Regions from separate parts of the Marinobacter sp. C2H3 genome, predicted to be linked through region 2. Evidence: predicted binding sites of a transcription regulator. Region 2 holds the regulator's gene; each other region holds the start of a gene.
What was found. The regulator sigma-54, encoded in region 2, starts transcription at its own class of promoters, with help from an activator protein. The targets are predictions, from matches to a motif close to ANTGGCATNNANNTTGCTNT.

Region 1 (3,256 bases), on a different contig from region 2:
AGGCGGCCCAGGACACCGCGTGTCGATTGTTCAGCAGGGACTGACGCAGGGCTGAGAAGGCGGGGGGCAAGCCGCGTATGAAAAGCTCAATGCGGTCCAGGTCGCCGGCGTAACAGGCCTGACGAAACGCTTTTTCAACGTTGAACGTGAACCGCTCGTTCAGGGAAGCGTCCACTGGCGGCACCAGATGGCTGAGCCGCTCGCGAAGCTCGTCGATGGGGCACTGGGACAATTCCGTGTCGGATGGCAAGGGCAACGCTGCCATAACTGCTTCCTTAAAACCGCAATGGAGGACCACCGACAACACCGAACGCGGCCGGTCTAGGTGGGGACGCTACGTTGATTTTGAGACTAGCGTAATTCGATAAAACCGTCGACTGTCTTGCCGAGCCGTCGCGGACGGCGCGCGGAACGGGAGTTCTGGGGTCAGATGAGCTTCATCTGACCCCTTCCCTTCACCCACCAGCCGCCACAAAGAACGGATTCAATACATCCTCTTTTCCATAACGCAGTGGCTCACCCTCCAGCGTGCGGATGCTTCCCCCCGCCGCCAGCAGCACGGCATGCGCCGCGCCGGTATCCCACTCCGACGTTGGCCCCAGGCGCGGGTAGATATCCGCCCTGCCCTCGGCGATGCGGCAAAACTTCAAGGAGCTGCCAGCCTGCACCAGCTCGTGTTCGCCCAGTTGCTCGATGAAGGCTCGGGTATCGCTGTTCAGGTGGTTCTTACTCGCCACGACCCGCTGGACATGGCCCGGCGTTGCCACTTGGATGGCGTGGCTGACGCCGTTTCTTTCCCGTTTGTGGGCGCCTTCGCCACGCGCGCCCCAAAACGCTTCTCCCAGCGCTGGCGCGGTGACCACGCCCAGCACCGGTTCACCGTGTTCGATCAGGGCGATATTGACGGTGAACTCGCCGGTACGCTGGGTAAAATCCCGGGTGCCGTCAATCGGGTCGATCAACCAGAATCTCGCCCACTGCTGCCGTTCACTCCATGGCATTTGTGCGCCTTCCTCGGAGAGAACCGGAATATCCGGGGTTAATGCGGCCAGGCCGCTGACGATAATCTTGTGGCTGGCGATGTCGGCGGCGGTGATGGGCGACTTATCGTCTTTGAAATCCACCGCGAAGTCCGTCTGGTAGATGGCGAGCACGGCGTCGCTCGCGCTTTCGGCGATGGCGAGGACTTTCGGGAGAAGATCAGCGTAGGTCATGGCAGGCCTTGTGGGTTTCTGTGAGTCCGGTGTCGCTGAGACTAGCGAATTCCGTCAGGCCCAACAACAGGACAAACCTGGCCTCAGGTTTGCTTTCAGAAAATCATCGGTCAGCCGCCGGCACTCGTAAAACCAGGCCTGCGGAACAAAACACGCTCAACCCCGTCACTATCGTCAAACATTTTCGCCCAGAGCAGGAGCACCATGATTCACAGGACTCGCGGTTTCACCCTTATCGAACTCATGATTGCGGTGGCGATCATCGGCGTCCTGGCCGCCATGTCGATCCCATTGTTCCAGGGGAATGTCATGAAATCCCAGGTCAGCCGGGCGGTGGGCGAGTTGGGGCATTACAAGACACCGTTTGAGACGGCGTTGTCGTCGTCCACGACCGCCATCACCAACGAACAGCTCGGGTATACGCCGTCCGATTTGACCACCGGTAACGCGTCTACGCCCATCGCCACGGTGAACCCTGACGGATCCGGTCACCTTCAGGTGACGCTGGGGGGCAAAGCCCATCCGAACGTGGCAGGTGCCGTCGTTCGTTTGGAACGAAGCGCCATGGGCGGCTGGAACTGTGTGATAGATCCCTCCGGCGCCGGCAGCTGGAAGCCGGACTACCGGCCTTCGGGTTGCAGTATCGCGCCCTGAACCGCCCACGAGGCCGTTGGGCAATCGTGGTTTGGCCGACAAATCCGGAAACCTGAGTTAAGCTCAAAGCATCCATCGCGATACAGGGATGCACGATGAAACTGCGATTTCTTGGTGGCGCCGGCACGGTGACCGGCTCACGGTATCTGCTCTCGGACGAACACCATCGCCTGCTGATCGACTGCGGCCTCTACCAGGGCGTGAAAACGCTGCGTCGTCGAAACTGGGCGCCGTTTCCAGTTGCGCCGGATACCGTTAATGCGGTGGTACTTACCCACGCCCACATCGATCACTCCGGCTACCTGCCTGCGCTGGTGAAGCAAGGGTTTCGGGGCAAGGTATTCTGCACCCGGGCCACCCACGAACTCTGCGATGTGCTGCTGCCGGACGCGGGCTTCCTGCAGGAAGAAGACGCCCGCTACGCCCACCACAAGAAGTTTTCCCGCCACGCCAATCCGGAACCCCTGTTCACGGAGAAGGATGCCCGGGCCGCCTTGCGTCATTTTGAGTCCCTGCACTACCACGAGCCGTTTGAGCCGGTGCCCGGCTTTGAGGTGACGTTTACGCCCGCGGGGCACATCCTCGGATCCTCCTGCGTGCACGTGCACCACAAGGCGTCGGGCCGGACGGTGGTGTTCAGCGGCGACGTCGGCCGGCAACAGGACCTGATCATGCGGCCGCCGGAGCCGATCCGACACGCGGATGTGCTGGTGTGCGAATCCACCTATGGCGACCGCACCCACGGGGAACTGGACCCGGAACAGGTGCTGGCGGATATCATCACCCGAACCGCCGGCCGCGGCGGCATCGTGTTGATGCCGGCGTTTGCGGTCGGCCGGGCCCAGATGCTGCTGTATGTGGTTCACAAACTGATGGGCGCAGGCCGGATTCCGAAACTGCCCGTGTACCTGAACAGCCCGATGGCCATCAAGGCGACGGAAATTTTCTGCCGCCACCACAAGGAGCACAAGCTCAGCCAGGCCCAGTGCGAGCTGATTGACGAACACACCGAATTCGTCCGCACCGTGGAAGCGTCCATGAAGCTGGACGCCGCCCGCTACCCTTGCATCATCGTGTCCGCCAGCGGCATGGCTTCGGGCGGGCGGGTGCTGCATCACCTCAAAACGCTACTGCCCAACCCTCGCAACAGCGTGGTGTTTGCGGGCTTCCAGGCGCCGGGCACTCGGGGCGATGCGCTGGTTCACGGTGCGGAGTCGGTAAAGATTCACGGCGAGTACTGGCCGGCCAAAGCGGAAATCCACAATCTCGATTCGCTGTCCGCGCACGGGGATTACCAGGAGTTGCTGACCTGGCTTGACCAGGGGGTGGCCGCCGACGGTAGCGGCCTGTCACCGCGGAAGGTGTTCGTCACTCACGGCGAACCGGTG
Region 2 (3,256 bases):
CGACACCGCCAACCGGGTGGTCACCGGCCAGGGCAACCCCAACAGCACGTCCGGCGACGGTGGCCGGGTCGAGATGGTCATTCAGCCACGCAGCACCAAGCAGGAATCCAATGGCAGTCCTCAGGGCCAGTAACCTGGCAAAAAGTTACAAGCAAAAGCAGGTGGTCATCGACGTCTCCCTGGAAATCCAGAGCGGTGAGATCGTCGGCCTTCTGGGCCCCAACGGCGCCGGGAAAACCACCTGCTTTTACATGATTGTTGGCCTGGTGGCGGCCGATAATGGCCGCATCACCATCGACGGCCGAGACATCACGCCGCTGCCCATGCATGGGCGAGCCCGCGCCGGCATTGGCTACCTGCCCCAGGAAGCCTCGGTGTTCCGCAAACTGACCGTCCGGGACAACCTGATGGCCATTCTGGAAACCCGCAAGGAGTTGAACCGGGCGGATCGGGAGGCCCGGGTGACGGAACTGCTGGAAGAATTCCACATCACTCACATCCGTGACAGCGTCGGCATGGCCCTGTCCGGCGGGGAGCGCCGGCGGGTGGAGATCGCCCGCGCCCTGGCCATGGAGCCGGCGTTCATTCTGCTGGACGAACCGTTCGCCGGTGTGGACCCGATCTCCGTCAGCGACATCAAGCACATCATCCGCCACCTTCGCGACAAGGGCATCGGCGTGCTGATTACCGACCACAACGTGCGCGAGACCCTGGACATCTGCGAGAACGCCTACATCGTCTCCGGCGGCCACATCATCGCGTCCGGCAACGCCGATGACATCCTGGCCAATCAGCAGGTCAAGGACGTCTATCTAGGCGACGAATTCCGACTCTGAACCACCGGCCCAATTGTCTTGCCGGGTCGGAACCAGTAAACTCGGCAAAGAACTTGCTTATCTGCCCAAGTAACGGGCAGATAAAGGCTTTTTTCTTTTGTTCCAACACGATACGCGCCACGAGCGACGGTTCCTGAATCATGGTGATGAAAGCGTCCCTACAGTTAAAGCTGGGTCAGAGCCTGACCATGACCCCCCAGCTGCAACAGGCCATCCGGCTCCTGCAACTGTCCACGCTCGATCTGCAACAGGAAATCCAGCAGGCCCTCGACTCCAACCCGATGCTGGAAACCAGCGAGGACGACGACCACGGCGATCACGAGGACGGCCAGGGCAATGACGCCCGGGACGACGGCGCCGAGGCGCGGGAAACCGCAACGACGGATACCGAGACTGGCAGCGATCCCCAGGACGACTGGGGCGCTGAGGACATCACCACAGACTGGACGCCGGAATCCAACGCGGACAGCACCATTCCGGATGACCTGCCTGTCGACACCGCCTGGGACGACATCTACCAGTCCGCGCCGGCCTCCTCGTCCCGCAACGACGACGAAGGCGACAACGGCGACTTTGAAAGCCGTAACTCCGCCACCGAAACCCTTCAGGACCATCTCCTCTGGCAGTTGAACCTCACGCCCATGAGTGACCGGGACCGGGCCGTGGCCCACTCCCTGCTCGACGCCGTGGACGACCGGGGCTACCTGACCAGCACCCTTGAGGACATCCATGCCGGGCTGTCTGACGAGACCGACGAGGATCCCCTTGAGCTGGACGAGGTGGAAGCGGTGCTGCGCCGGCTGCAGCACTTCGATCCGCCGGGGGTGTTCGCACGTGACCTGCAGGAGTGCCTGCTGATCCAACTCAACCAGCTGCCGCCCGACACCCCCTGGCTGGCCCAGGCGCGGCTGGTGGTGACCCACTACATCAACCTGCTGGGCAACCGGGATTACGCGCAACTGCTGCGCCGCAGCCGCCTCAAGGAAGACCAGTTGCGGGACGTACTGGCGCTGATTACCAGCCTGAACCCGCGCCCGGGAGATGTGATCGACCAGGGCGAACCGGATTACGTGATTCCGGACGTGATCGTGCGCAAGAACGAGGGCCGTTGGCGTGTGGAGCTGAACCCGGAAATTGCCCCGCGCATCCGGGTCAACGCCGGATACGCCGCGCTGATTCGCCGGGCGGACTCCAGTGCTGACAACACCTACCTTCGGGACCAGCTGCAGGAAGCCAAGTGGTTCATCAAGAGCCTGCAAAGCCGCAACGAGACGCTGTTGAAGGTGGCCACCCGCATCGTCGAGCACCAGCAGGGTTTCCTGGACCATGGCGAGGAAGCCATGAAGCCGCTGATTCTCTCGGACATCGCCCAGGCAGTGGAGATGCACGAGTCCACCATCTCCCGGGTGACCACCCAGAAATACATGCACACCCCGAGGGGCATCTTCGAGCTGAAGTACTTTTTCTCCAGCCATGTCAGCACCGATGAGGGCGGCGAATGCTCGTCCACCGCCATCCGCGCGATGATCCGCAAACTGATCGGCGCGGAAACCCCAAAAAAGCCATTGAGCGATAGCAAAATTGCAGCCATGCTAGGGGAGCAGGGCATCAAGGTGGCACGACGCACCGTGGCCAAGTACCGGGAGGCAATGCACATTCCGCCTTCCAATGAACGCAAACGATTGGTGTAAAACAGGAGAGACGCCTATGCAACTCAACATTTCAGGCCATCATGTAGAATTGACCCCCTCCCTGAAGGACTACGTCATCGAAAAGTTCAATAAGCTCGAGCGCCACTTTGATCACATCTCCAATTGCCAGGTGACCCTGGAGGTGGATAAGGTGCGGCAAATTGCGGAGGGCACCATGCATGTGTCTGGCGGAGAAATCCATGCAAAGGCGGAAGATCAGGACATGTACGCGGCCATCGATTCCCTGATTGACAAGCTGGACCGGCAGGTCCTCAAGCACAAGGAAAAGAACGTGGAGCGGATGCACGGCAACGGCCAGCGCTGAGCGCCGCCGTTTCCCATTCGATCCGCTGACAAAACGCGCTGCGGCACTGACGAGGTGCCGCAGCCTTTTTTTACCAGACTGCAGTCGATCCCATGAGCGACCCATCCCTGACCATAGACACCATCCTCTCGCCCGAGCTGACCCTGTGCCGGGTGCCCGCGTCCAGTAAGAAGCGGGTACTGGAGTTCATCGCCGAGCAGATCCACCAGCGTGATGAAACGCTCGATGATACCCAGATGTTCAACAACCTGGTGGCCCGGGAGCGCCTGGGCAGTACCGGCATCGGACAGGGTATTGCCATACCCCACTGTCGGCTTGAGGGCCTGGACCGGGTGATTGGCGTCCTGCTGACCCTTGAGGAAAGCGTGGAGTTTGACGCCATCGACAACCAGCCGGTGGACCTG
Region 3 (3,256 bases), on a different contig from region 2:
CGGAATGGCCAGCAGCCACAGGGGTTGGGCGGTACCGAGGGCATACAGGGCAACCGCAATCACCAGCGTGCTGCCCACGAAGTGCAGGCGTCGGCAGGTAACGTTACTGTGCTCTTCCAGATAGTACGGATAGAATTCCGAAAAACTGCGAAAGGTCTGTTTGTCCGTCATCGTGCTGCCATCGTGATTTGTCGTTGTTTGGCAAGGCGGCCTACGACTAAAGGATAACAGTATGACACAGATCTCACAATCTGCCTGTAAAGCGGCTCGACATACCCGCGCAAGTGCGCTTCGGATGTCCGTGCAGCGCTCCGTGATGGCGATTGCGCCGTGTGCCTTCGTGCTGGATTCATTGAACACAAGAGAGGCTGTATGACGTCTGCAACCGTCGCTTTTTCCGTAACCGATTTTCTGCTGTCCCGCGCCTCGGAGCCTCGGCTGACCGAGCCGGCACCGGGTCCGGCGATTCTGGCCCGGGCGTTTGCGTGCGCGGCGCGAACGCCGGATCACGCCCTGCTGCGGCCCTGGCGCTATCTCGTGGTCGAGGGCGACGGCCGGGATCGGCTCGGTGAGTTGCTGGCCAGCACCGCCCCGGCCGACGACGAGGCCAAGCAGGCGAAACTGCGCAAGGCGCCGCTCCGCGCCCCGATGGTCATCGTTGGCATTGCGTCGCCAACGCCCCACCCGAAAGTCCCCGAGGTGGAACAGGTCATGTCGGCGGCCGTGGGCATGGGCTTTCTCGAGCTGGCGCTGGCGGATGCCGGCTTTGGTGTCATGTGGCGCAGTGGAGACGTGGCCCATCATCCGGACGTTCGAAAAGGGCTTGGGTTGGCCGAGGGCGAGACCATCACCGGCTTCCTTTATGTGGGCACCGTGCTGGAGGCCAAGCCGCCGGTGCCCCGGCCGGAGCCGGAACGGTTCGTTCGCCGCTGGCCGGAGGACGGCCCACTGTAATCCCGCCATCGTTCGGAGGGCCGCCTGGCCGGCCACCGGGCGGATGAGGCAGGGGTTTGCCGCCTTCCGCCGCCGGGCCGGTCGGCCCCGCGGTTTTTCGGCTTCCCCGGGCCCGAAAAGCCGGCTTCCGCGAACCATTCCATTCACCACGCCCTGCCGCCAAACCTTGCCTCCAAACTGCGCCGCTACTGGCTTTCCAGAGAATTCGATGGTGCCGGCGCCCGCCGCACCGTGATCACTTCGGATCTTGGCATCAGGATTGCTTTATCCCTTCCAGAGACTTCGACCGGCAACCCATGCCCGGTTGCAACGGATCATGAGGAGAACGGGATGGCGATTTCCTTCGACAACGCCCTCGGCATTCACGAGCGGGCCCTGCAGGTTCGGGTCCAGCGCGCGGAAGTGCTGGCCAACAACCTGGCGAACGCCGATACCCCGGGCTACAAGGCGCGGGACATCGACTTCCGGGCCATGCTCCAGCAGGCCAACGAGTCCATGAGCGGTCTGGCCATGGAGCGTACCAACAGCGCCCACCTGTCCGGCGGTTCCGGTGGTGGCGACGGCGACCTGCTGTACCGGAATCCATACCAGCCGTCCGTTGACGGCAACACCGTGGATGCCCAGCAGGAGCAGGCGCGGTACATGCGCAACGCCATGGACTTCCAGGCCAGTTTCCAGTTTCTCAGCAGCAAGTTTGCCGGCCTGACCAAGGCCCTCAAAGGTGAGTAATCCGGGGTTCCGGGTTCAAGGAGACAGTTATGTCATTGGGTAGCATTTTTGACATCGCCGGTTCCGGCATGACCGCCCAGTCCCTGCGGTTGAACACCACCGCCTCGAACATCGCCAACGCGGAAACCGCCAGTTCCAGTACCGGTGAAACCTACCGGGCCCGCAAGCCGGTGTTTGCCGCCATCCAGCAGTCCATGCTGGACCCGGAGCGGCAGGGGTTTATGACCCAGGGCAACGAAGGCCCCGGCGCGGGCGTGCAGGTGGCTGGAATCGTCGAGAGCGACGCCGAGCTGCAGATGCGCTACGAGCCAGACAACCCCGCGGCCAACGAAGACGGGTACGTGTACTACCCGAACGTGAACGTGGTGGAGGAAATGGCGGACATGATGTCTTCATCCCGCAGTTTCCAGATGAACGTGGATGTGATGAACACGGCCAAATCCATGATGCAGCGCATTCTGACGCTGGGTCAGCAGTAACGGGCGGGGAGCAGGATCATGAGCGCCATTAACGCAACGGATGTATCGGATGTCCTTGGCCAGTACCGGGCCAAAAATGCATCGTCCGGCCAGGGCAGCAGTGAACTGGGCCGCAACGAATTCATGGATCTGATGCTGGCCCAGCTGAAAAACCAGAACCCGCTTGAGCCCCAGGACAACGGTGAATTCATCTCCCAGCTGGCCCAGTTCAGCTCCCTCCAGGAGATGCAGAACCTCTCGAGCACCGTGGACGACGTGGTCGGCCAGTTCCGGTCCTCCCAGGCCCTGCAGGCCTCGGCGATGGTGGGCAAGAGCGTGCTGGCACCGTCCGGGGTTGGCCTGCTGGGTGCCAGTGGGCAGCTGACGGGTGCCATCGAGGTGCCGGCGTCCACGGGTGGCCTGAAGCTGTCCGTGGCCAACGCCTCCGGTGAGCTGGTGCGCCAGATTGACCTCGGCAGCAGCCCGGCCGGCGTCACCAGCTTTACCTGGGACGGCAAGGATGGCAACGGCAACGCCTTGCCGCCCGGCCGCTACCAGATCATTGCCGAAGGGTCCTACCCCGGCGGTACCGAACAACTGAACACCATGGTCAGCGCCAACGTGGACAGCGTCTCCCTCGGGCAGGGCGGCTCCATTACGCTGAACCTGGCGGGCATGGGCTCCATCGCCCTGTCCGATGTGAAACAGATCAACTGAGCGCGGTCGCGGACCGAGAGGTGAATCATGGCATTTAATACCGGATTGAGCGGCCTGCGGGCGGCATCGGTGGATCTGGACGTGACCGGCAACAACATTGCCAACGCCAGTACCGTCGGCTTCAAGGGCAGCCGGGTGCAGTTCGGCGACCTCTACGCGAACGGTTTCCTGAGCTCCGGCACCAACCCGGTGGGTGACGGTGTGCGGGTGCAGGACATCCAGCAGTCCTTCGGCCAGGGCAACATCAGCTTCACCGACAACGGCCTGGACATGGCCATCAACGGCGATGGCTTTTTCATCCTGAGCAACAACGGCGAGGTACGCTACTCCCGGGCCGGCCAGTTCAACATTGATAAAGACGGCTTCGTTGTTAACAACCAGAACATGAAGGTTCAGGG

Region 1: the regulator sigma-54 is predicted to act here: its motif matches at 1,291-1,310, upstream of V3388_RS08245 (pilin).
Region 3: the regulator sigma-54 is predicted to act here: its motif matches at 1,201-1,220, upstream of flgB (flagellar basal body rod protein FlgB).

The regions. Positions count from the first base shown of each region.
Region 1 covers NZ_JBBBNZ010000002.1:694,459-697,714, forward strand. Annotated here, with positions in the region: gene V3388_RS08235 (hypothetical protein) at 1-265, opposite strand, end outside; gene cysQ (3'(2'),5'-bisphosphate nucleotidase CysQ) at 456-1,214, opposite strand; gene V3388_RS08245 (pilin) at 1,419-1,868, shown strand; gene V3388_RS08250 (MBL fold metallo-hydrolase) at 1,964-3,256, shown strand, end outside.
Region 2 covers NZ_JBBBNZ010000001.1:999,001-1,002,256, reverse strand. Annotated here, with positions in the region: gene lptA (lipopolysaccharide transport periplasmic protein LptA) at 1-133, shown strand, start outside; gene lptB (LPS export ABC transporter ATP-binding protein) at 111-836, shown strand; gene V3388_RS04385 (RNA polymerase factor sigma-54) at 983-2,527, shown strand; gene hpf (ribosome hibernation promoting factor) at 2,544-2,852, shown strand; gene ptsN (PTS IIA-like nitrogen regulatory protein PtsN) at 2,945-3,256, shown strand, end outside.
Region 3 covers NZ_JBBBNZ010000005.1:20,637-23,892, forward strand. Annotated here, with positions in the region: gene V3388_RS13785 (Mpo1-like protein) at 1-171, opposite strand, end outside; gene V3388_RS13790 (nitroreductase family protein) at 373-954, shown strand; gene flgB (flagellar basal body rod protein FlgB) at 1,285-1,683, shown strand; gene flgC (flagellar basal body rod protein FlgC) at 1,713-2,162, shown strand; gene V3388_RS13805 (flagellar hook assembly protein FlgD) at 2,181-2,858, shown strand; gene V3388_RS13810 (flagellar hook protein FlgE) at 2,886-3,256, shown strand, end outside.